Regions from separate parts of the Uliginosibacterium flavum genome, predicted to be linked through region 1. Evidence: predicted binding sites of a transcription regulator. Region 1 holds the regulator's gene; each other region holds the start of a gene.
What was found. The regulator FliA, encoded in region 1, starts transcription of late flagellar genes. The targets are predictions, from matches to a motif close to CTAAAGTTNNNNNNNNNNNNGCCGNTA.

Region 1 (5,373 bases):
GGCTGAGTCGCCTGCAGCTCAGTCCCTGAGCATCCGGCGCCAGTTGTGCAGGCTGGTCCTCTGCCAGCCCTGGCGCTCGTAAAAGGCCAGCGCGGGTAGATTGCCCTCGTCGGCAAGCAGTTGCAGACGGGAGCAACCGCGGCGGCGCGCCCAGGCCTCCGCGCCTTCCAGCAACTGACGGCCGATACCAGCGCCACGCCATTCAACGGGCACGACTACATCCTCAATCAGCCCAACCACGCTGCCCTCAGCGGTAGAGATCAGGGTCTGCACCGAACAGAATCCGACGATTTTCGACTCTTCCTCCAGCATCTCCTCGGCCACCCACATCAGGATGTCTTCACGCGGCAGCATCAGCTTGAGGCCGGCAAGCTGACGGGCCGGATCAGGCGTGAAATCCTGCTCGATAGCAAACAGGTTGGCAAGCAATGCGGCAATAGCGGGAATGTCGCCGAGTTGGGCGGGGCGAAACTTGATACTCATCGTGGCAAAGGACGAAAAACGGAAAGGGGATCAGGGTAACCCGCAATACGCCAAAATGTCCTGACAATTCTCAGCTCAATGTGACGTGCTGCACAGCCGCGCGGGCAAATGCTCAGAATCGAAGCTGCCTGAAGAGCCGCACGGACACTCGCTGCGCAGGCAGGCATCGCAGAGAGGCAAGCGCAGCAAGGCTCTTCAGCCTGCTCTCCGCAAACATCTGAAATCAGAGCACGTAACTCTGCAGGCGGCTCTCGATCAGGCGCGGGTTATCGCCGTGGGCAATGCCGATCAAGCCATCAATGACCATTTCGCGAACCAGTACGAGCTGCGCAATCGTGGTCTGAAGCTTCTTGGCCAGAGGCAGGAAAATCAGGTTGGCCGATCCCACGCCATAGATCGTGGCCACAAAAGCCACGGCAATCCCGGCGCCGAGTTTGGAGGGCTCGGAAAGGTTCTCCATCACGTGAATCAGACCCAGCACGGCGCCAAGAATACCGACGGTGGGCGCATAGCCGCCAGCCGCCTCCCAGACCTTGGCCGACTGTTTCATATCCGCTTCCCACACGCTGATTTCGACCTCCATCACCTCGCGGATACGATCCGGCTCCAGGCCATCAACCAGCAGTTGCAAGCCCTTGCGCACAAAGGGATCGGGCTGCGCATCAATGCGCGCCTCAAGGGCCAGCAAACCTTCCCGACGTGCCACCCCCCCCCAGGAAACGACATCTGCAATGATGTCTTCACCCCGTGGAACGGGCGGTTTGAACGCCCAACTGGCCATTTGCAGACCTTGCTTGAAAGTGCGCCAGGGGGATTGAACCATCACGGCTCCAACGGTGCCGCCCATCACGATCAGAAATGCCGTGGGCTGCACCAGCGAGCCGATATGCCCGCCTTCAAGCACCTGCCCGAGAACGATGGACAGGAAGCCGATGAGCAAACCAGCAATGCTGATCATCTGCATTCAATCTCTCCCCGGTGCGCCCAGCTCACCACTCAGGCCGCTGTCGCGCGCTGCGGACGCCGACGCGCCGTTGCCTCGCGCCCACCCGAGATGCGCGAACGCAAACGGGCAATCGCCTGGCTATGCAGCTGGCACACACGAGATTCCGACACCCCCAGCACCTCGCCGATCTCGCGCAAATTCATGTCCTCTTCGTAATAGAGACCCATCACCATTTTTTCGCGCTCAGGCAAATCCTCAATGGACTGAATCAGTGTGTTGCGCATGTGCTGATCCTCAAGCAGGGAGAGTGGATCCTTGGCTTCGCCGATCATGTGACGCTCAAGGAAGTCGTCATCATCATCGTCACCAAAATCCTCGAAGTACACCAGCTGATACCCGCGCGCCTCCTGCAACATTTTCTGATAATCGCCCAGCTCCATGTCCAGCACCTTGGCCAGCTCGCGCTCGGTCGGCTGACGCCCGTGCTGTTGCTCCAGAGTGTGCACGGCACCTTCGATACGGCGCATTTCACGGCGCAGGCTGCGCGGCAGCCAGTCGTTTTCACGCAGGCCATCGAGCATGGCGCCACGGATACGTTGCACGGCGTAGGTTTCAAACTGCGCTCCCAAGCCTTCCTCATAGCGCGTAATCGCGTCCAGCAAGCCGAGCATGCCGTTCTGGATGATGTCGTCCACCTGCACGCTGGCAGGCAGTTTGGCCATCAGATGGTAGGCAATGCGCTTGACCAGCGGCGCGTAGCGCGTGATGAGCTGGTCTTTATCGAGTGTTCCAGCTGCGTTGTACATGGTGATCTCTCTTTTTTCTGGTCTGCGATCCGCCCGAAGCTTTCGTGACTCAGGGCAGTGTTTTCATTCTCGCGCTGCGGCCCGCCGCCGACGCTTCGAACAGGCAGGTCTGCCGGCTTCTATTTCAACTTTAAGGCACGCTCAGCCGAACGCTCGCCGGGCTAGCCGGAAAGCGGGTTTCAAAAGGCTTAGCGGCAGGATTGCGGCAAACCTGAAGCAGACGCTGCATGAAAGTTGCAAGAGCCGTCCGTGCGTCGCTGCCCATTGCCAGCGCCTCGCCCAGACTGCCAATCTGCTCGACCTGCACGCCCAGACGACTGGCCGCCAGTTTGCAAAAGCTGCTCAACACCGCTTCAGTCTGCGCATCGTATTCACCGGCATGGCAGATCGAGAAAGCCATCTGCGGCACCTCGCGCGCCACGCGACGGAGACTTGCCCAGGCCGTCGTCACCGACTTCGGCTGCGCATCGACCACCAACGCCAGACGCGGTGCGGCCAGCAAGAGCGGTGACAAGGTCTGCATTTCGCCCGCTTGCGCCAGCAGCAACCACTCGTCGCACCCGGCCTGCAAACCCTGCAGTTGCGCCAGGGTCCGCTGTGTGATGACCCGTTCGCTGCCCAGCGCCCGCACCAGCCGGCCGACCTGCGCCAGGCGCAACCCAGGCATCACTTCCAGCACGCACTGCGCTTCCCCCACCTGCCCTTCGACGGCCTGCAGCAAATCAAAGCGCGGCGACGCGCCCAGACAATCGGCCAGATTGCCGCAGGCCTGCCATTCGTCCAGCGCCAGCACCTGCCGACCCGCCAAGGCACGCGCCCGCAACTGGCTCGCCACCCAAGGTGTCGTCACCGTTCCACACGGCAGCACTGCCAGCATTTCCGGTGGTGCGGCACGAAACAGGCGGCGCAAGCCCTCCGCCTGATCCATTGCACTGCGATCCATCATGACTTGATCCATTAGCGCGCTCCCCGCATTGCCGCCTGTGCGGCTCCATGACCACCGGCCTGCTGACCGGCCATGAGCAAACAGGCCTCAGCTGAATCCAGCTTGAAAGCCGAATCAGCCCCCAGTTCCCGCAAGGCCCGGTGGATCAGGTAGCTGCGATTGGGCAGGTGCAGATCTTCCGGCACCCGCTGCCCGTTGGCCACGTAATACACCTGCAGCTCCTTGCGCAACGCCACATCCAGTACCGGCGCCAGCGAAGCGGCTTCATCCACCTTGCTCAGGATGCATCCCGCAAGATCCGGGCCATCGTAAGCACGCACCACGTCATCAAGGGTATCACCCCGTGAAGTGGCGTTCAGCACCAGCAGGCGACGCACGCAACCTGCGGCCGTCAACATCGAGGATTGCTCCAGCACCATCTGGTCACGCTGGCACATGCCCACCGTGTCGATCAACACCATGTGCTTGCCGCGCAGATCCTGCAGGGTCTGGCGCAGATCGGAGGCGTCGCGCACCACATGCACGGTCACGCCCAGAATCCGGCCATAGATGCGCAGTTGCTCGTGCGCGCCGATCCGGTATCCGTCCGTGGTAATCAGGGCCAGCTTGTCCGCCCCGTGGCGCACCACGCAGCGCGCTGCCAGCTTGGCGGCGGTGGTCGTCTTGCCCACTCCGGTAGGCCCGACAATCGCATAGACGCCGCCGCGCTCGATGATATCTGCATCACTATCGATCAGTTTCAGCTGCCGATTCAGGCGGCTCTTGACCGCATTCCGAGCCTCAGCCGGGGCCAGATCACCGGCCAGTTCTTCGGTCAGGCTGCGTGCCATCTGGGCGGAAAAACCTGCTTCCAGCAGCTCGCTCATCATCTGGGTGCGGGCCGGCGCGTTGCGTGAAATTTCGCTCCAGGCAAAGCCCGCCAACTGGCGTTCCAGCATACCCTTGATCGAGCCAAGCTCATCGGCCAGACGCGCATTCGAGGCTTCCAGCGCCTCAATGTGCGCGTCGCGTGCTGCCGGTGCAGGGGCTGCGGCCGGACGGGACGGCGCCGCTTGACGCGCTGCGGGCGCCGCAGTCTGCCTGGGTTCAGGCCTGGACTCGGGATAGGGCTCGCCATTGGATTGCACGCGCGGCGGATTGAAGCTGCGCACGCTCATCTGGCTGCCTTCCGCTTCATGCTGCGGACGGATTTCCAGACGCTGTTCGAACTGTGGCGTGGGCTTGGCACGCGCGGGCATCGCGGGCTGCGCATCACGGGCCATGCGGGCAATGTGCTGGCCCAGAGTCACTGTGAAATCGTCATCCTCGGCAGGCCGGCTGGCGGGCCGGGCCGTCGGCGCTGGACGCACAGGCTGCGGAACGGCCACCGGGGCCGGCGTACGCGCTTCACGCACGGTGGCGGAGAGCTCACCCATCTGGTCCGCGGGGATCGCGACGATCTCGATGCCGCCCTCCACTGCGCGATTGGACAGCACCACTGCGTCCGGACCGAGTTCCGCCTTCACCGCCGCCAGCGCCTCACGCGCTGTTTTGCCGACATACCGATTAACCTTGACCATGATCCGAGCCTCCGCTTCCTGTCTTGCCTGAGGAAAGGTCATCCAAAGGGACCTTTCACGCTTGCATTATTGGCTGGTCAATACGCATCCCAGCGCAGGAACAAACGGGGGAAAACACGGCAATTCGGCAGGAGTTTCCGGCAATGTTTGCCGGCGGCAAAAGCCTTGTAGGAGAAGCTCTTACATCACAGTCAAAAAGCGAAAGGCCCATCAAGAGTGGCATGGCTGAAAAGCCTCGCCCAGTATTGATCTACACAAGGCATACCTGAAGAGGTCCGCCCATGGAGGCTCTTCAGGCACCAAATTTTCAGGCCCTCGACAGGCTCCCCGCCAAACGCTTAATCGTTCTCGTCCGGAGCGCGGGAATGATCCAATCCAAGCGGAGCGATCAGCCACCGTAGGTGCGACTTCAGTCGCACACCACGCGTGGGCGGCCGACTGAAGGCTCTCCTGAGCTTGCCGAAGGGTCGGCCCTGCGAAAACCAGAACAGCCACCGATTCACGCTTCGGCTCGTGCGCCACCCTCTCCCCAATCCTCTCCCCTCAAGGGCTGTCGGGCCGACTTGCGACTCGCGACTCGCGACTCGCGAAAATCACCCCAGTCGCGCCGTCACCGCCGGGCCGGTCACGCCC
Region 2 (5,373 bases), on a different contig from region 1:
GGTACCCGTCACGGCGTGATAGTACGCGTCCCAGTCAGGCTCGTTGCCTGCAGCAGGAACCACCGCAACCGACGCTTTCGGCGTCACGGCTGGCTTGGGAGCTGCTACCGGTTTTGGGGCGGCACCACCACTCTTGAGGCCGCCCGCAAGCGCTTGCTTCAATTGTTCCAGTAAGGCGGGATCTGCGGCTCCGGGCTGCACGGAGCGCTCCAGATCATCAAACATGGTGCGTACCGCAGCAGTCGCACTGAGGATGACGTCAAGCATCTCCCCCGTCACCTGCATTTCATTGGTGCGCAATTTGTCGAACAGATTTTCGGTGAGGTGGCACAAGTTCACCAAGGCGCTGGCATTCAAAAAACCAGCACCGCCCTTGATCGTGTGGAAACCCCGGAAGATTTCGTTCAACAAGGGCAAATCCCGAGGATTGCGCTCCAGGTCGACAAGCTTGTTATCAACCCCGGAGAGCAAATCCCCCGCCTCGACCAGAAAGTCCTGTAGCAGGTCTTCCATTCCCGCGAAATCGCTCATAGCAGACTCCGGTACCGTTGTAATGCACTACACCATTCCGGGAAAATCCCGGCGCCGTTCAGAACCCCAGACTATCGAGCAAGTCATCAACCTGCTCCTGGCTGGTTACAACATCTTCACGCCCCTCAGCGCTCACCACCGGCCCGTTCAGCAAGCCATCCTCGGCCACCACACGCTTGTTTTCCGGCATGATTTCGATCAGCACTTTAAGCAAACCGTCTTCCATCGTTGAGGCCATATCCACGATTTTCTTGATGACCTGACCGGTCAAATCCTGGAAGTCCTGCGCCATCATGATTTCAAGCAGCTGCTCGTTAACTACTTTGCTATCTTTTGCTGATTGCCCCAGAAAACTCCTGGTTTCTCCAGCCAACTCCTTGAACTCCGCCACAGACAGCTTCCTGTCATACAGCTTGTCCCAGCGCTTGCTCAGATCCGTCGCACGCTGTTCAATCCGGTCCTGAATCGGCTTGGCAATATCCGTAGCATTCAATACCCGACTGGCGGCCTGCTCTGTCATTTGCGAGATATAAGACAAGCGCTGACGAGCATCCGGCAACTTCTCTGCGGTTTCCGAAAGCATGCGGTCGTAACCGAGCTGACGAATCGTGTCGTGCAACAGTCGCGTCAGCTGCCCCAATTGCAGGAAAGCTTGTTCCTGACGCTCTTGGGCTGACATGTGAGACGAGGCCGCAACAACTTCCTTTAGGTTAACGCCAAGTTCACTGGTTACAACAGGTGCTGCTGCGCTGCCTTGTGATTGCCCGGCAACACTGTCAAAGAGCGCTTGCAAATCGTCGGAATCACCCAAATCACTCACTGCACTCACAACCGCGTTTGCCACCGCAGGAGAGAGCGTCGCCGCCGGTTGATTGGCACTATCCGCGATAGAGTCAAACAGCGTCTGCAAATCATCGTTATCGCCAGATTCGTCCGCTTTCAGGCGTTTGGCCATGGTGTCGGCTCCTAAGTCTTGTAAATACCTTTGCGTCAATGGGCTAAAGCCCTGCGCAGCCTTGTCTTTCGCAAGCCGCGCGAATCAACCCTTACCCATTTTTTCAAAAATCTTGGCCATCTTTTCAGCCATGGTCGCTGCCGTAAAAGGCTTCACGATGTAACCACTGGCCCCGGCCTGAGCGGCTTCAATGATGTTTTCCTTTTTTGCCTCGGCGGTAATCATCAGCACCGGCAAATGCGCAATCTGAGCGTTGGCCCGGATTGCACGAAGCAACTCGATGCCCGTCATGTTCGGCATGTTCCAGTCCGTCACGACGAAATCGAAACCACCAGAAGTCAGCTTTTGCATCGCCACGACACCATCTTCGGCCTCGTCAACATTGCTATAGCCCAACTCTTTAAGGAGATTTCGCACGATGCGACGCATCGTTGAAAAGTCATCTACCACCAGGAATTTCATTTTTGGATCCGACATGATTTGTATTCTCCGGATTAATCCTTGTGGGCTTTCAAAAGATACGGGCGCAAAGTTTCCGCCAATATTTCAGCATCAAACTTTGCAACATAAGCATCGACCCCCACCGCCTTGCCCATCGACCGGTTTGCCTCTGACGACAAAGAGGAATGCATCACTACAGGAATCCCGTCAAAACGCGGATCATTTTTGATATTGCGAGTCAGCACGTAGCCATCCATTTCCGGCATTTCAGCATCCACCAGAATCATGTTGATCTCGTCCGCCAGCTTGCGTTTCTGCTGCTGTGCATGTGCGGCCATGCCATCCAGCCGAGTCCAGGCCTCCAGACCATTTAACGCATGCTTATGACGAACTCCCAGTTTGTCGAGAACCTCCGCAATTTTCTTGCGGGCAATCGCCGAATCATCGACAAAAAACAGATTGGCCTCAACGCCGTGATCCAGCGCAGCAATCTGACCCACCGGCGCCTCACCGAAGGTTTGCGAAAGAATGGTTTCCACATCAAGAATGGAAACCAGTTTTCCGTCTGCAAGTTCAGTAATCGCAGTAATGTAATTCTGGGTTGCCCCCGCCATGTTCTCGGGCTGGCGAACTTTGTCCCACTCCACGCGAATGATGCGATCCACGTCATGCACGAGAAAGCCGAGAGTACGCTTGCTGTACTCGGTCACCATCATCGAGTTTCCCAAGGCCTGCCCAGGCTTGGCAATACCAATGATCTTGGCCAGCGACAAAACCGGAATGACGTTGCCACGCAAGGAGATCAAGCCTTCGACCCCTGCCGGCATATTCGGCGCCTTGGTGATGAAAGGTGTCTTGGAAACCTCACGCACCTTAAACACATTAATGCCGAAAGTTTCGCTGGTACCCAGTGCGAACAGCAGGATCTCCATGCGATTGGAGCCAGCCAGTTTGGTTCGTCCATCGACTGTATCCAGCAGGTTACTGTTTGCGTGTTCCATGTTTGCCCCTTATTGACTCAGCACCCGTGGGTTCAGGAAATGGTCTCAATGACCTGGTCTGGCGCCAGCATCGAACGAATCGCGTCCGCCAGACGATGTGGTTCAAATTTCGGCACATAACCATCCACGCCGACAGACTTACCCAGCGTCTGGTTCGACATGCTCGACAAGGAGGAATGCATCAGTACCGGCACTCCGTCAAACCGCGGGTCACTCTTGATTTTCTTGGTCAGGATGAAGCCATCCATCTCCGGCATTTCCACATCAGTGAGGATCAAGTGCAACACCTCCCAAACCTTTCGCCCAGTGACTTCTGCATGTTTGGCAATGCGTTCCAGCTCGTCCCAAGCGGCGCGGCCATTGACGGCTGCGACGTAACGCACACCCAATACGTTCAAGGTTTTCTCGATCTGCTTGCGCGCCACGGAGGAATCGTCGGCAAACAGCACGGTGTAATCCCGGCCGATGGGGGGAATATCCTTGAACAGGTAATCGTCGTCGTAGCGAGTGGTCTCCGCCAACACTTTCTCGACATCCAACATCATGATCAAGCGTCCGTCTTCCAGCTCGGTCACTGCCGTCACCAGACCACCAAGCTTGGTGGTCATCATTTCTGGAGGAACCCGCATCTGCGACCAGTCCAACCGCAAAATGGTATCTACTCCCTCGACCAGAAAACCTTGGGTATGACCGTTATACTCAGTCACGATCATGATTTCGCGCTTGCCCGTGGGATCTATTTCGCAATACTTGGCCAGATCAACAATCGGCACCAACTGACCACGCAATGACACCATGCCCTCAACGCCAGGCTGCATGTCAGGAGCTGCGGTGATGGGCGGCGTACGCATCACCTCGCGCACTTTGAAAACATTGATCCCAAAGCTTTCCTTGCGCCCGGTCCGCACATCTGTGCCCAGCGAGAACAACAGGATTTCAAGCTTGTTCGTCCCGGCCAAGCGGGTTCTAGCATCAATGCTCTTCAGCAATTCCGACATGGTGTTCTCCGCGATTTGATTCAGCCCCGTCAGGCCCTGATCTGCAGTGCTCAGTCCCTGATGAGTTTACGACACCCGTTTTACAAACTTGAGACCTCACGAGCACGCTTTGCTTCTGGCTTTCAGCGAAGTTTTGCCTTGCAGACGACCTTGCTTCACAAAGCCGACACGCACTCATGACTCCGCAGTACTCGTCGGATAACGGTTGCGCCGGCTTTAACTTGAGCGAAAGAAAGGGACTTAGGCCATCAGGGTGTATTGGCACGCCCCGCTACGGAAAAGGTTTGGCAGAAAAAGAAACGGCGCGATCCGTAGGTCGCGCCGTACAAGCTTGGTCTGCCGCAAAGGCAGGCTTCAATTCACGTTCAGGTAATCGCAAAAAGCTTGGAGAAGTTCGCAATATCCAGCACTTGCCGAACACTGCCCTTCACACCAACCAGCGCCACATCCTTGTTGGCGGCCTTAGCCTTGTCACGCAGCATCAACAGCATGCCCAGTGCCGAGCTGTCCAGATAGGACACTTCACCGAGATCGACCTGAAGCGGCCGAGCACCCGCCTGCCCCAGCAGCGAATCAACCGCATCACGAAACTCGCGGTGAGCCTTGAAATCGAAACGGCCGGCCAAACGCAGCACTGCGTGCGCGTCGTTCATCGAAACTTGAGCATCCATCGAAAACCTCCTTTTGCAATACGTATTCGGACAGAGATGCCGTGTTATCGAGCGCTTCACACCCTCGATAAAACTTACGGCACCGCGACAATTTGCTTGAGGTGGCATTATCCAGAAATCTGCCACCAAGAGCTTGCCATGCACGTGAATATCTTCACCCGATTGCGCGAAAAAGCCCGATACATGCCTGTTTCCACATATTCGCGCTTCGCGGCGCGCACCGCCAGCCGCACTATCGGGCAGCCCACAGGTTCACGCGCCTCGCAGGCTGTGTATCACCCGCCCAGGGATATCACGTAAAGCAGCAACCTCGTGCGCCGCGCCGTTGATGGTTGCCTCACGCGGCATACCCCACACCACGCAGCTTTCCTGATCTTGGCAGATGTTGTAAGACCCCGCCTGACGCATGCCCAGCATGGCCACAGCACCATCCTTACCCATCCCGGTCAGCATCACGCCGACCCCGTTACGCCCGACCTGAGAGGCTCCGGAGTTAAACAACACCTCAACCGAAGGTCGATGACGGTTAACCGGATTCTCGCGCGACAACTCACACTGAAACCCCCCCGTTACTCGCCGCGCCATCAAGTGTGAATGCCCTGGCGCGATGTAAGCCGTGCCCGGTTTGATTCGCTCGCCATGCTCGGCCTCCTTCACATGCAGACTGCACAAGCCATCCAGACGTCGCGCAAAAGAGGCAGTGAACATTTCCGGCATGTGTTGCACGATCAGGATGCCGGGCATTCTTTCCGGAAAACGTATCAGCACCTCACGAA
Region 3 (5,373 bases), on a different contig from region 1:
ATGTGCTTCACGAAAGAAGGAGGTGAGATTGGTCGTCAGCGCATTGACGAAGGCTTCCCACTCCGCCGCATCACCGCTGCGCTCGAGCTGATCCAGATACTCCGCAAAACGTTTATGGTTATTGGCCCGCAAACGACGCGCAAGCCGGCTATAGACCATGTCTTGCTTGACAGGTGAGAGCGAAATCCCGGCATGCTTGTAGATCAGGGTGCGCACACGCTCGAAGTCTTGCGGCGTGAACTCGAACTCGCGTGTGCCGGTATCGATCCGGCTCAGCGCGTCCATGATGCCTTGGCGTGGGTTCTGAGCAGCGGCACTGGCAAGACCCGCACGCGGCGGCAATGCAGCGGCGCTCGTTGTCCGCGCAGGCAAACTGCCAATTCCGGCCGGCTTGTTCAAAACGGGCTTGCGTTGTTCCATGCTATCTCGCTCCTATAAATCATCAGCCCGCTCAGCCGCATGCAGCGGCACTATCCGACGAACATGCTCCAAGACGCACGCCAATGGCCGTTGTCAGAGCAGCATCCCCTGAAAGGCCCTGTTGGCGCCGCTTCAGCAGCAAGCGCAAACCATCTACAGCTTCCTCACACCACACCAGACGTGCCGCAGTCATCGGCACCTCCTGTCGTTCCAGCTGACGCAAAAGCGACTCCAGCAGTTGAGCCAAGTCCACAATTTCTTCAAAACCAAAGGCGCCGCTACTACCTTTGATCGAATGCACAGCCCGCGCTGCTTGCCGCCAATCCGCCAACTCCGCGACTCTCAAAACTTGATCCACGCGCAGCAAGAGTTCAGCGCTTTCCTCGAAGTACAAACCCAGAAATTTGCTCAGATCGACAGCCATTTTTGCCCCCAGTCAACGCGGCGGGCGCGGCGGTAAATCAATCCGCGGACGAGAGCTCAATTCACGCTGCGCAGCGTCCACCAGTGGCTTTGGCTCCAGCGGCGCATTCGCATCCACATCCAGATCACGCCCCTCCTGCAAGATGGCTTCCTCTGTACGTTTATTCATTACGATCAAGGTGATGCGCCGATTGATTGCGCTGTAAGGATCGTTCCGATCCAGTGGAATAGTCGAAGACAAGCCCACCACGCGCATGATCTTGCGTTCATCCATGCCGCCCAGAATCAACTCGCGACGCGAAGCATTCGCCCGGTTTGCCGACAACTCCCAATTCGAAAAACCACGATTGCCACCGGCGTACTGGGCCGCATCGGTATGCCCGGAAATACTGACCCGGTTCTCGACCTGATTGAGCACCTGACCAATCGCCCGGACGATGCCTTTGGTGTATGGCTTCATCTCGGCACTGGAGGTATCAAACATCGGGCGATTCTGCTCATCCACGATCTGGATGCGCAAACCCTCGGAAGTGATATCGAGCAGAAGCTGACGTTTGAATTGGCGCAGATCCACACTGGCTTCAATCATCGCCTCTGCCTTGGCTTTCAGATCCTGCAGCAGGATGCGCTCGGCTTTTTCCTGCTGCTCCTTTTGCTCCGCCTGCTTTTCGGCCTGTTTGTCCGCAGCCTCCTGCTCCGCCAGCGTGAGCTTCTTGGCTTGCCCCGGAGCCAGCTTAGAGTCGGCCGGAATAATCTTGACTTCGCTGATTTTGCGCGGCTCCTTGTAACTGCCGCGTGCCGCATCCCCCACGGATTTGGTCAGATCCGTACCGCCACCTGACAAGGGCGAATTGGATGAACCAGTACCTGGCCCACCGGCCATGGACAGTTTGAGCGGTGATTGAAAGTGATCAGCAATCCCTTTCAGATCACCCTTGGTGGTCGAACCCAGCAGCCACATCAGCAGGAAGAAAGCCATCATTGCCGTCACGAAATCGGCGTACGCAATCTTCCAGGCGCCGCCATGCGCGCCGCCGCCGCCTTTTTTTATGCGCTTGACGATGATCGGTTGCTGGTTGTCAGCCATGTTTAGGCACTATTTCCTTGGATTCAGGATCAATCAAACGGTAACAATTTCAGGCCCCTGCCCGCAGATCCGCGCAGCCATTCACTCTTGCGGCACATATCCCGAAGACCCTTACGGAGAGGGGCTCTTCAGCCATCCCATAAATGCACGGTTTCACCGGCTATTTCTTGCGGTTTTTGATCTCGGCTTCCAGCTCGGCAAAGCCCGGCCTGTCGGTGGAATACAAAACCTTGCGACCGAATTCAACCGCCACCTGCGGTGCGTAGCCACTCATGCTCGCCAGCAAAACTGTCTTGATGCACTGAAAAATCTTGCCACCCTCTTCGCACTTTTGCTCCAGCTGCGAAGCCACTGGAGATACGAAACCATAGGAAACCAGAATCCCGAGGAAGGTACCCACCAGCGCGCCACCGATCATCTTTCCCAGCACAGCAGGCGGCTCGCCCACCGAGCCCATCACGTTTACTACACCCATCACCGCAACCACGATACCGAAGGCAGGTGTGGCATCGCCAACCTTGGCCATGATGTGCGCCGCGACATGTGCCTCGCTATGGTGGGTCTCAATCTCGACATCCATCAGGCTTTCCAGCTCGAAAGCGTTCAGATTGCCGCCCACCATCATGCGCAGGTAATCACACAGGAATTCCATCGCATGGTGATCGTGCAGAAATACCGGATACTTGGTAAAGATCGGACTGGCCTCGGGATTCTCGACGTCGTTTTCGATCGACATCAAGCCCTCCTTGCGCACCTTGGCAAGAATCTCGAAAAGCATCGCCAGCACTTCGACGTAGAAAACCTTGTTGTAATGCGAAGGCTTGAACAAACCCGGCAGGGCGCCGAGCGTCGCCTTGATGTTCTTCATCGAATTGCCTGCGACGAATCCGCCGATGGTCAGACCGATGATGGCCAGATACTCCAGCGGCACGAACAGAGCGGCCAGACTGCCGTGCACGGCATACGTACCGACCGACGCCAGCAGAATGATGATGTAACCGACAATCAGGAGCATTGCTTAAACCCCGTGCTGTGGATGAGCTAGCCAAAGCTTGTCGTGACAAGCCCGGCGACTGCCGGAAAACTGTCCCGAACCAATACAGGTATCGGCCCCACGCGACAAAACTTGATTACCCGAAGTGGCAAAAAAAACGCCGGACTCAGCCGGCGGTTTTCTGACGTGTGACAGGCGCAATCTCAGGCAACCGCGCACACCACATCTTCACGCATTGGGCGCTTGCCCTTGCCGGCACGCGCAGGCACATGGCACAGACCACATACGTAACTGCGCGTCGGATCATAGGCATGGGCCACGAATTCACCACCACAACAGGTGCAGCGCGTCTGCTGCAACATTTTGGCCTCAAAGAACCTTACCAGCGTCCAGGCGCGCGTCAGGCTCAGCACCTGATCAAGTTGCATGCTCGCGACCTGCTCACGGTACATGTGAAAGGCCTGCAAGGTAGCCTCCAGCGGCTTGGTCTCGGTATTGCGCATAACAAAGCCACGCAAGGACATGAACAACGAGGCGTGCACATTTTGCTGCCAGGGAATGAACCAATCGGTCGAAAATGGCAGCATGCCCTTGGGCGGCGATTCACCACGGATTTCTTTGTACAGTTTGAGCAGGCGCTCCCGCGACAAGCCTGTTTCCGATTCCAGCATCTGCATGCGCGCACCGAGTTCGATCATCTCGATCGCCAAGCGGGTTTCCTGCGCATCCTGAACGAGACTTTTCATTCGCATGATCTTGCCTCCTCAGGACAGATGTTCAACAGGCTTGCTTGCAGCCAGGATAGTCGCGTGAATCCGCGAAACCACGCCTTCGCTGCCATGATTGCCCAACAGATTGAGCAGCAAGGTGTCATCAAAGCGAAAACGGCACAGCAACATGTCACTGGAGGCCATGCGCAGAATCTGCGCAGGGGAAAGATTTTCGATGACTTCGGCCACATCCTCGCCGACCCCGAGCTTGAACATCGCGCCGGCCTTGTCGGCCATGATCATCTGCTGCGCCAGCATCAGGTACGACAAATTGAGTTCCCGAATTTCGTTACCGATATCCATTTTCATGATCAACCTCCTCTACGCCGTGGAGAAGCCCTTGTTAACCGGGCTCTATGGGATTGGATTCTCCACGACAAGGGGGCGACAACCAATCAGGCATGGTCGGAAAATGATGTAACAGTCGACGACGGGCGGCACGTAAGAACGTCTCTTACATGCATGCCATGAAGACTGGATAGAAGGGCAACAGGAGATGGATTACGGCGTTATCACTCGTACTAACGGACAGGATTTCGGAAACTTTACGGTTTTCAACAATATTTTTTCGCTGCCCGAAAACCAGACGACACCAGCTTGTTCCTGTTCCAGATAGAGACGAGACGCGAAGACGAGCCACAGACAGAGCTAGAGCACGGCAAGGCGACGTCAACAAAATATCGTTTCTATCTGGAACTGGAATTACGCGGCGCCCGCTGCACGTGGCTTGAGTTGCGCCGCCTCCACTCGGTTGCGTCCCGCCTGCTTGGCCATGTACAAACCCTGATCAGCGCGCTTGAGCAAACTCTCGGCATCCACAACATTCTGATCGCGGGAAGCGACACCGACACTGATCGTCACGCGCAGATGCACCAACCCGGAAGCGACCAAGGCTTCTTCAACACCATGCCGCACCCGCTCGGCACAAGCCATCGCAGCCTCGATCGCCGTATCCGGGCACAACACGATGAATTCATCCCCCCCCGTACGCGCGATCAGATCATGCCCGCGCAGCGCACTGCGAATGGCGGCCGCCACCTGGCGCAAGACGGAGTCACCCACATCATGTCCATAGGTGTCATTGATCGCCTTGAAATTATCGACATCCACCATCAGGCAAGACAAAGGACGCGCACTGCGCGCAGCGGCAGCCCATTCCTGGGTAAGGCGATCCGTAAAGAAACGCCGATTGGGACAGCCCGTCAGCGGATCCATCAAGGCTACTTCCTGCAGGCGCCGGTTGCTCACTGCAAGTTCCGCGGCGAAGTGACGAATCTCCTCGCGGTCGCGTTCAATTTCATAATGCAAGGCCGTCAGACGACGCCCCGCCCGGATCTTGGCCAGCAAGACACGCGGATTGACCGGCTTGGGCAGCAAATCGTCCGCACCCGCGTCAAAAGCGGCAATCACGGTCTCTTCAGAGGCATCGTCGCCCATCACGACAGCGTAGATAGAGCGGCCAATACGCGTCTGACGCAAGGTTCGCAAAAGTTCGGCGCCCGGGATATCCACCAACTGCCAGCCCAGCAACAACATGTCAGGCCGGAAATCCAGCGCCATCTCAGTCGCGGTGTAGCCATCACCCGCCTCGGCCACGTCGTAGCCGCTCTCCATCAGCGCCTGCTTGAGGCTGCTACGCGCGAGCGCATCACTATCCACGATGAGCACCCGCAAGAGCC
Region 4 (5,373 bases), on a different contig from region 1:
CGGCATCCAGCGCGCCCAAGTCTATGCGCTTCATCTCCAGACCATTCTTGTCAGTGATCGTCACGCTCACCTTGCTGGCCGCTGAATCGAGCTGCACGCCACCAGCAGCCAATCCGCTCACCACCTGAAGTCCGCTACCCGGCACCAGTACGGTATGCCCGACCAGGCCTGCAGCCTGCAGCGCCTCGCTGGACTGATAGCTTCCCATCAGCGTCTTGAGCGTGGCGTTCAGCTGGGTAATCCCGTCCACCGTGCTGATCTGGGCGAGCTGCGAAGTCGTCTGGGCGTTGTCCATCGGATTGAGCGGATCCTGATTCTTGAGCTGTGTGGTCAGCAGCTTGAGAAAACGGTTTTGCTGATCATCGGCAGAAGAGGTGGTTTTTTTGGTCCCGCTCCCGTTCAAGGATGTATAGATCGCTTGTGTGGGATCATTCACGGTGCTTGTCGTTGTCATTTCACTCTCTCCTGCTCTGCTTCATCAGCCCTGACCCAGCGCGATCGTGCGCTGCATCAGGGTTTTGGCGGTCGTCATTACTTCGGCGTTGGTCTGGTAGGCACGCGAAGCGGAAATCATGTTTACCATCTCTTCGACGACATCCACATTGGACATCGTGACGTAGCCTTCTGCATTGGCGGCAGGGCTCTTCGGGTCGTAGGCCATGCGGCCCGGTGCGGCGCTTTCCACCACCTGCTGGACACGTACGCCCTGCCCGCTCGGCCCCATCTGCACGGCCTGAAACACAACCTGCTTGGCTTTATAAGGCAAGCCGTCAGCGCCCACTGCACTCTCGGCATTGGCCATATTGCTGGCCGTGGTGTTCAGGCGCACGGACTGCGCATTGAGCGCGGAGCCGGCGATATTGAAGACGTTAAGCATACTCATGACAGCGCTCCCTATTAACCGGCCACGGCTTGCTGCATCGTTTTCAGCATGCCGCTGATAAACGTCAGACTGGCTTCGTAGTGCACCGCGTTTTCGGCGAAGGAGGCACGCTCGGTGTCCATATTCACGGTATTGCCATCAACGCTGGATTGCTCTTCGCCGCGATACATCAGCTGGGGGCTAGTCGCCACGCCGCTGGCATTCAAATGCCGCGCGGAAGTCGTGCTCAGTGCAATCGGCCGCCCCACCCGACCTTGCAGAGCACCGCTAAGGGCGCTGCCGAATTCGATGTCACGCGCCTTGAAATTCGGGGTATCCGCATTCGCGATGTTGGCCGCGATCACTTCCTGGCGCTGAGCACGCAGATTCAAGGCGGTCTGATGAAAGCGCAGGGCATTGTCGAGTTGGACGTTCATTTCTTCCACTCCGTTCAAGAGTTCTTCAAACATGGCCGTCGATCCCTGGCGAGTACAAATACGTGGGTGTTCGACGGATTCATTGCAGCTTCTGTGCCAGCATCGTAAGCCCCGCAACAGAGCGTTCAGCGGCCGATAAAGCGGCAAAACCACCTGCATTCCCGGCAGTCGGCAAGCGCCGGGCGGCAATGTTTGCCGGTACGCGGACAAGCGCTCGAATAGACCTGCACACCCATCGCTGTTTGACGCTTGAACCGACAGACCGAAGTGTTTCAATCGGGATGTCACCCACGAACATTCACGCCTCACGCCCCCTGCCATGCGCGCCCTCCTCTTCATCTTCCTGCTGCTCCCTGGCCTTGCCGCGACGGCCGCCCCGGCCACCACGCCAGCGCAGGACAAGATGTCACGTACGATCGAAGACTTCCTGCGCGCGCAAAGCGCCAGCGCGCCGGGTCAGGTCAGCATCGAAGTCGGCAGGCTGCCCGAGGCCGAGCGTTATGGCGCCTGTACACACTGGCAAGCCTTCCTGCCCGCAGGCGCACGCGCCTGGGGACGTGTCTCGGTGGGACTGCGCTGCAGCTCAGGTGGTAATTTCTCGCTGTACGCAAGCGCCCGGGTGCGCGTCGATGGTGCCTATCTGGTCGCCGCCCGACCCATCGCCAACGGCCAGAGCCTCGCTGCTGACGACATCAAGATCGTTCAGGGAGAACTCACAGCCCAAGCGGCCGATCTGCTGCTGGCCGATGCGGCAGCCGTCGGCCAGATCGCGCGCACCGCCATTGCCGCTGAGCGGCCACTGCAAGCCACCCTGCTGCGGCCCTCCGCCGTGATTCAGGCAGGTCAGATGGTGAAAGTCATCACACAAGGCACGGGTTTTTCCGTCAGCAACGAAGGCCAGGCGCTGGCCGCCGCCAGTGCCGGCCAGAGCGTGCGCGTGCGCCTGGCGAACGGCAATATCGTCAGTGGCATCGCGCGGGCGCAGGGTTGGGTGGAGGTACGCAACTGAGTGCGCCACCCACCACTCATCGCCAAACTTCTCAAGAAATCTCCCGACAGGCCGTTGCATAAGGCATGGCTGGTTGTCAGGCACGGCAAAAACCCCTAAAGTTTTTGCTGTATCCTCCGATAAGCCAAGTGTGGCATCGCGAATGCCTTATACAAAAACAGGCCTCGCAGGTATCACGCATACCTTGAGCCAAAGGGAAACGCCGTGAAAATCGAAAACACAATCAAGTCACCCGGAGCTGTGGGCAGCGAGACCAAAACTCGCCCCGCACGTGAGGCGACAACCAGTTCCAGCGCCGCGAGCGGGTCGAAAGTCCAGCTCTCCTCGCTGTCCAGCCACCTGCAGCAGCTCGAAAAAGTCATCGCCGAAACACCGGTGGTCGACAGCGGCAAGGTCGAGGAGATCAAGAGTGCGATCTCGCAAGGCCAGTTCCGGGTCAATCCGGAAAAAGTAGCCGACGGGCTGATCAACAGCGTGCGCCAGATGCTGGCTGCGCAGCCGCGTAGCGCGTGACGATTCCTGATCGAAGCGCGCTGCGTCAGCGCCTGCTCACATTGCTTGCTGCGGAAACGCAGCAAGTCAATGAATTCATCGCGCTTCTGGAACAGGAGCGCGATGTGCTGGCCGGGCATGACGTAGAGCCGCTTTTTGCTCTTTCCGAGCAAAAATCCCGTTTTGCCCGCCAGCTCCAGCAACTCGGTGACGGTCGCACCAGCGTGCTGCACCAGGCTGGCCTGCCGAACGACAAAACCGGCGTCGAAACCCTGGTCGGCAAGGACGGGCAACAGATCTGGGCCAGCTATCTGGCCGCAGCCACCCGGGCGCAGCAACTCAATCAGGAAAATGGCGCGCACATCACTGCACGCCTGTCCCAGAACCACCAGGCACTGGCCATACTGATGGCCCACTCTGACCAGCCCACCGTATACGGGCCAGACGGATCATCGCGCACCCGCCCGGGCTCTCGCCTGCTCGGCAGCTATTAACCTGACCAAGCATCACCCGAAGACCCGCACGCAGACTTGCTCTGCAAGCAATCCACCTGCACACCCAATACCTATGTGCCTTGGCAGCAGGCATCTCTGCAAACACACGTTCAGCAAGCGTCTCCAGACAGATAACTCTGGCGTCTGTTGACATACGGTCAGCGGCCATCGTCGTGGCTCTTTGGCCGCAAAGCGAGACGCAGCGCCAAAGGCCTCCCGAGCCGGAGCCGTGCGGCTTCAAGCTCTAATTCCTCAAGGAGTGCCGCCCACCTCCTCACGCGGCGCCAAACGGGTATTCTCTGGCGTTCCCAACGCACCATCCACATTGCGCATTTGCGGATTAACACTGACTTCGGTTGTTGTAGAAGGTGCGTTAGCCACCTCTGGCGACATGGACTCGACCTGGATCGTGACGCGCCGATTGCGCGAGCGTCCATCCGCCGTAGCGTTGTCGGCCACCGGGCGTTGATCGCTGTAACCGGCGGCCGTCATGCGCCCCGGCGCGACGCCAGACTCGACAAACAGGCGCACCACCGACGATGCGCGCACCGCTGACAACTCCCAATTCGACGGAAAAAAAGCGGTACTGATCGGCAAGGTATCGGTATGCCCTTCGATCTTGATCGGAAAATCACCGGCCGCAATCACCTCCGCGACGGCTTTCAAAGCGCGTTGCGCATCAATCCCCAGTTGCGCCTCACCAGGCTTGAACAAGGCACTGGCATTGATCTCGATGGAAATCCCGTTAACGCCCTCCGTCACCCGCACCTGCCCGCCCGCCACCATCGGCTCAAGCACACGCTTGACCTCCTCAGCCATGCTGCGCATTTTCTGGCGAAATTCGGTGCGCTTGGCCTCTACTTCGGGGTTTGCTTTAGGCTGACGCGAGATAACCTGAACAATCGGCGAGCCACTCGCCAGCGTCGGCGTCACCATCGCCACGCCCTGCTCATTGGTGGCGCTGCGAAAGGCATTCACCATTGAACTGGAGAGCACGCGATACTTGCCTTCGTTCACCGAGCTGATCGAATACATCACTACAAAAAAAGCAAACAGCAAGGTAATGAAGTCCGCATAGGACACCATCCAGCGTTCGTGGTTTTCGTGCTCTTCTTCCTGGCGACGACGGGCCATACACACTCCGGCAAAGGAAAAACGGAAACTCTCCCATTGTTTACGGACAAAAGCACCCGGAGCTTAAGCCGAGCTCCAGCATTCCCCTCCATCAACTCGGCAAACGTAAACAGCAACGGGCGCGGTGTTTACACACCGCGCCCGCTTTGCATTGAATTAGGCTGGCTTACTTTTTGACTTCGGTGATTTTGACACCCAGACGCGCCCGCACGCCACTGATGTACGCACGCAGATCCTCTTCACCCAATGCCATGGCATAACGCTGACGAATATCCTTGATCCGCGCTGCGTCATCCGCCACTTTCGGAGCACTAACTGAATCAATCCGATAGATCACATAATCCTGATTGCGAACGATGCCAGCGTAAGCCGGGAATTTATCGGTCTTTGCGCCGAACACCGCCTTGCGGGCCTCGCCGCTCAAGCCCGCCGTAGAACGCTTCACTGCACGAGCAGCTTTCCACGACGCCGCGGTCAAAGCTTCACCAGCCGTCAACTTAGCCAGCGCGGCTTCACCATTTGACTTGGCCAGCTTTGCGGCTTCTTCCGCCTTCGCAAAAGCCTCCACTTCGGCGGCAACTTGCTCCAACGGTTTCACGCTGGCAGGTTTGTACTCAACAATCCGGGCCGAAACAATTACGTTCTCACCCAGCGCCACCGCCTCAGTATTCAGGCGATTGGCAATCGAATCACTGGAGAACAAAACGGCCTGCAACTTCGGATCCTGCAGCACGCCGGCCGGCAATGCGCTACGCGACAGCCAATCAGTCTGCACCAGCGTCAGCGACAATTTCTCGGACACAGGCTTCAGTGAGTCGGGCTGATCATTCACCAGATTGCTGAACTGATCAGCCAGCTCGGTGAAACGTTTTGTGGCGGCTTGCTGGCGAGCACCCTCAACAGCCTCTGCCTTGCTATCTTCAAAGCTCTTGGTCTTGGCCGCCT

Region 2: a site for FliA is predicted at 3,993-4,019, ahead of ABXR19_RS15220 (chemotaxis protein). Genes of this name have one in related genera too.
Region 3: a site for FliA is predicted at 3,035-3,061, ahead of motA (flagellar motor stator protein MotA). Genes of this name have one in related genera too.
Region 4: a site for FliA is predicted at 2,404-2,430, ahead of flgM (flagellar biosynthesis anti-sigma factor FlgM). Genes of this name have one in related genera too.

The regions. Positions count from the first base shown of each region.
Region 1 covers NZ_JBEWZI010000004.1:190,836-196,208, forward strand. Annotated here, with positions in the region: gene ABXR19_RS05755 (GNAT family N-acetyltransferase) at 19-483, opposite strand; gene ABXR19_RS05760 (flagellar motor protein) at 707-1,447, opposite strand; gene ABXR19_RS05765 (RNA polymerase sigma factor FliA) at 1,480-2,235, opposite strand; gene ABXR19_RS05770 (hypothetical protein) at 2,366-3,181, opposite strand; gene flhF (flagellar biosynthesis GTPase FlhF) at 3,193-4,740, opposite strand; gene ABXR19_RS05780 (bifunctional diguanylate cyclase/phosphodiesterase) at 5,334-5,373, opposite strand, start outside.
Region 2 covers NZ_JBEWZI010000018.1:31,970-37,342, reverse strand. Annotated here, with positions in the region: gene ABXR19_RS15240 (chemotaxis protein CheA) at 1-531, opposite strand, end outside; gene cheZ (protein phosphatase CheZ) at 590-1,486, opposite strand; gene cheY (chemotaxis response regulator CheY) at 1,571-1,963, opposite strand; gene ABXR19_RS15225 (chemotaxis protein) at 1,981-2,928, opposite strand; gene ABXR19_RS15220 (chemotaxis protein) at 2,961-3,926, opposite strand; gene ABXR19_RS15215 (STAS domain-containing protein) at 4,292-4,597, opposite strand; gene ABXR19_RS15210 (protein-glutamate methylesterase/protein-glutamine glutaminase) at 4,850-5,373, opposite strand, start outside.
Region 3 covers NZ_JBEWZI010000018.1:25,467-30,839, reverse strand. Annotated here, with positions in the region: gene ABXR19_RS15205 (CheR family methyltransferase) at 1-420, opposite strand, end outside; gene ABXR19_RS15200 (Hpt domain-containing protein) at 452-844, opposite strand; gene motB (flagellar motor protein MotB) at 857-1,930, opposite strand; gene motA (flagellar motor stator protein MotA) at 2,091-2,945, opposite strand; gene flhC (flagellar transcriptional regulator FlhC) at 3,128-3,676, opposite strand; gene flhD (flagellar transcriptional regulator FlhD) at 3,689-4,003, opposite strand; gene ABXR19_RS15175 (diguanylate cyclase) at 4,397-5,373, opposite strand, start outside.
Region 4 covers NZ_JBEWZI010000001.1:45,044-50,416, forward strand. Annotated here, with positions in the region: gene ABXR19_RS00200 (flagellar hook assembly protein FlgD) at 1-454, opposite strand, end outside; gene flgC (flagellar basal body rod protein FlgC) at 479-883, opposite strand; gene flgB (flagellar basal body rod protein FlgB) at 898-1,299, opposite strand; gene flgA (flagellar basal body P-ring formation chaperone FlgA) at 1,619-2,308, shown strand; gene flgM (flagellar biosynthesis anti-sigma factor FlgM) at 2,513-2,821, shown strand; gene ABXR19_RS00225 (flagella synthesis protein FlgN) at 2,818-3,294, shown strand; gene motD (flagellar motor protein MotD) at 3,547-4,428, opposite strand; gene ABXR19_RS00235 (SurA N-terminal domain-containing protein) at 4,595-5,373, opposite strand, start outside.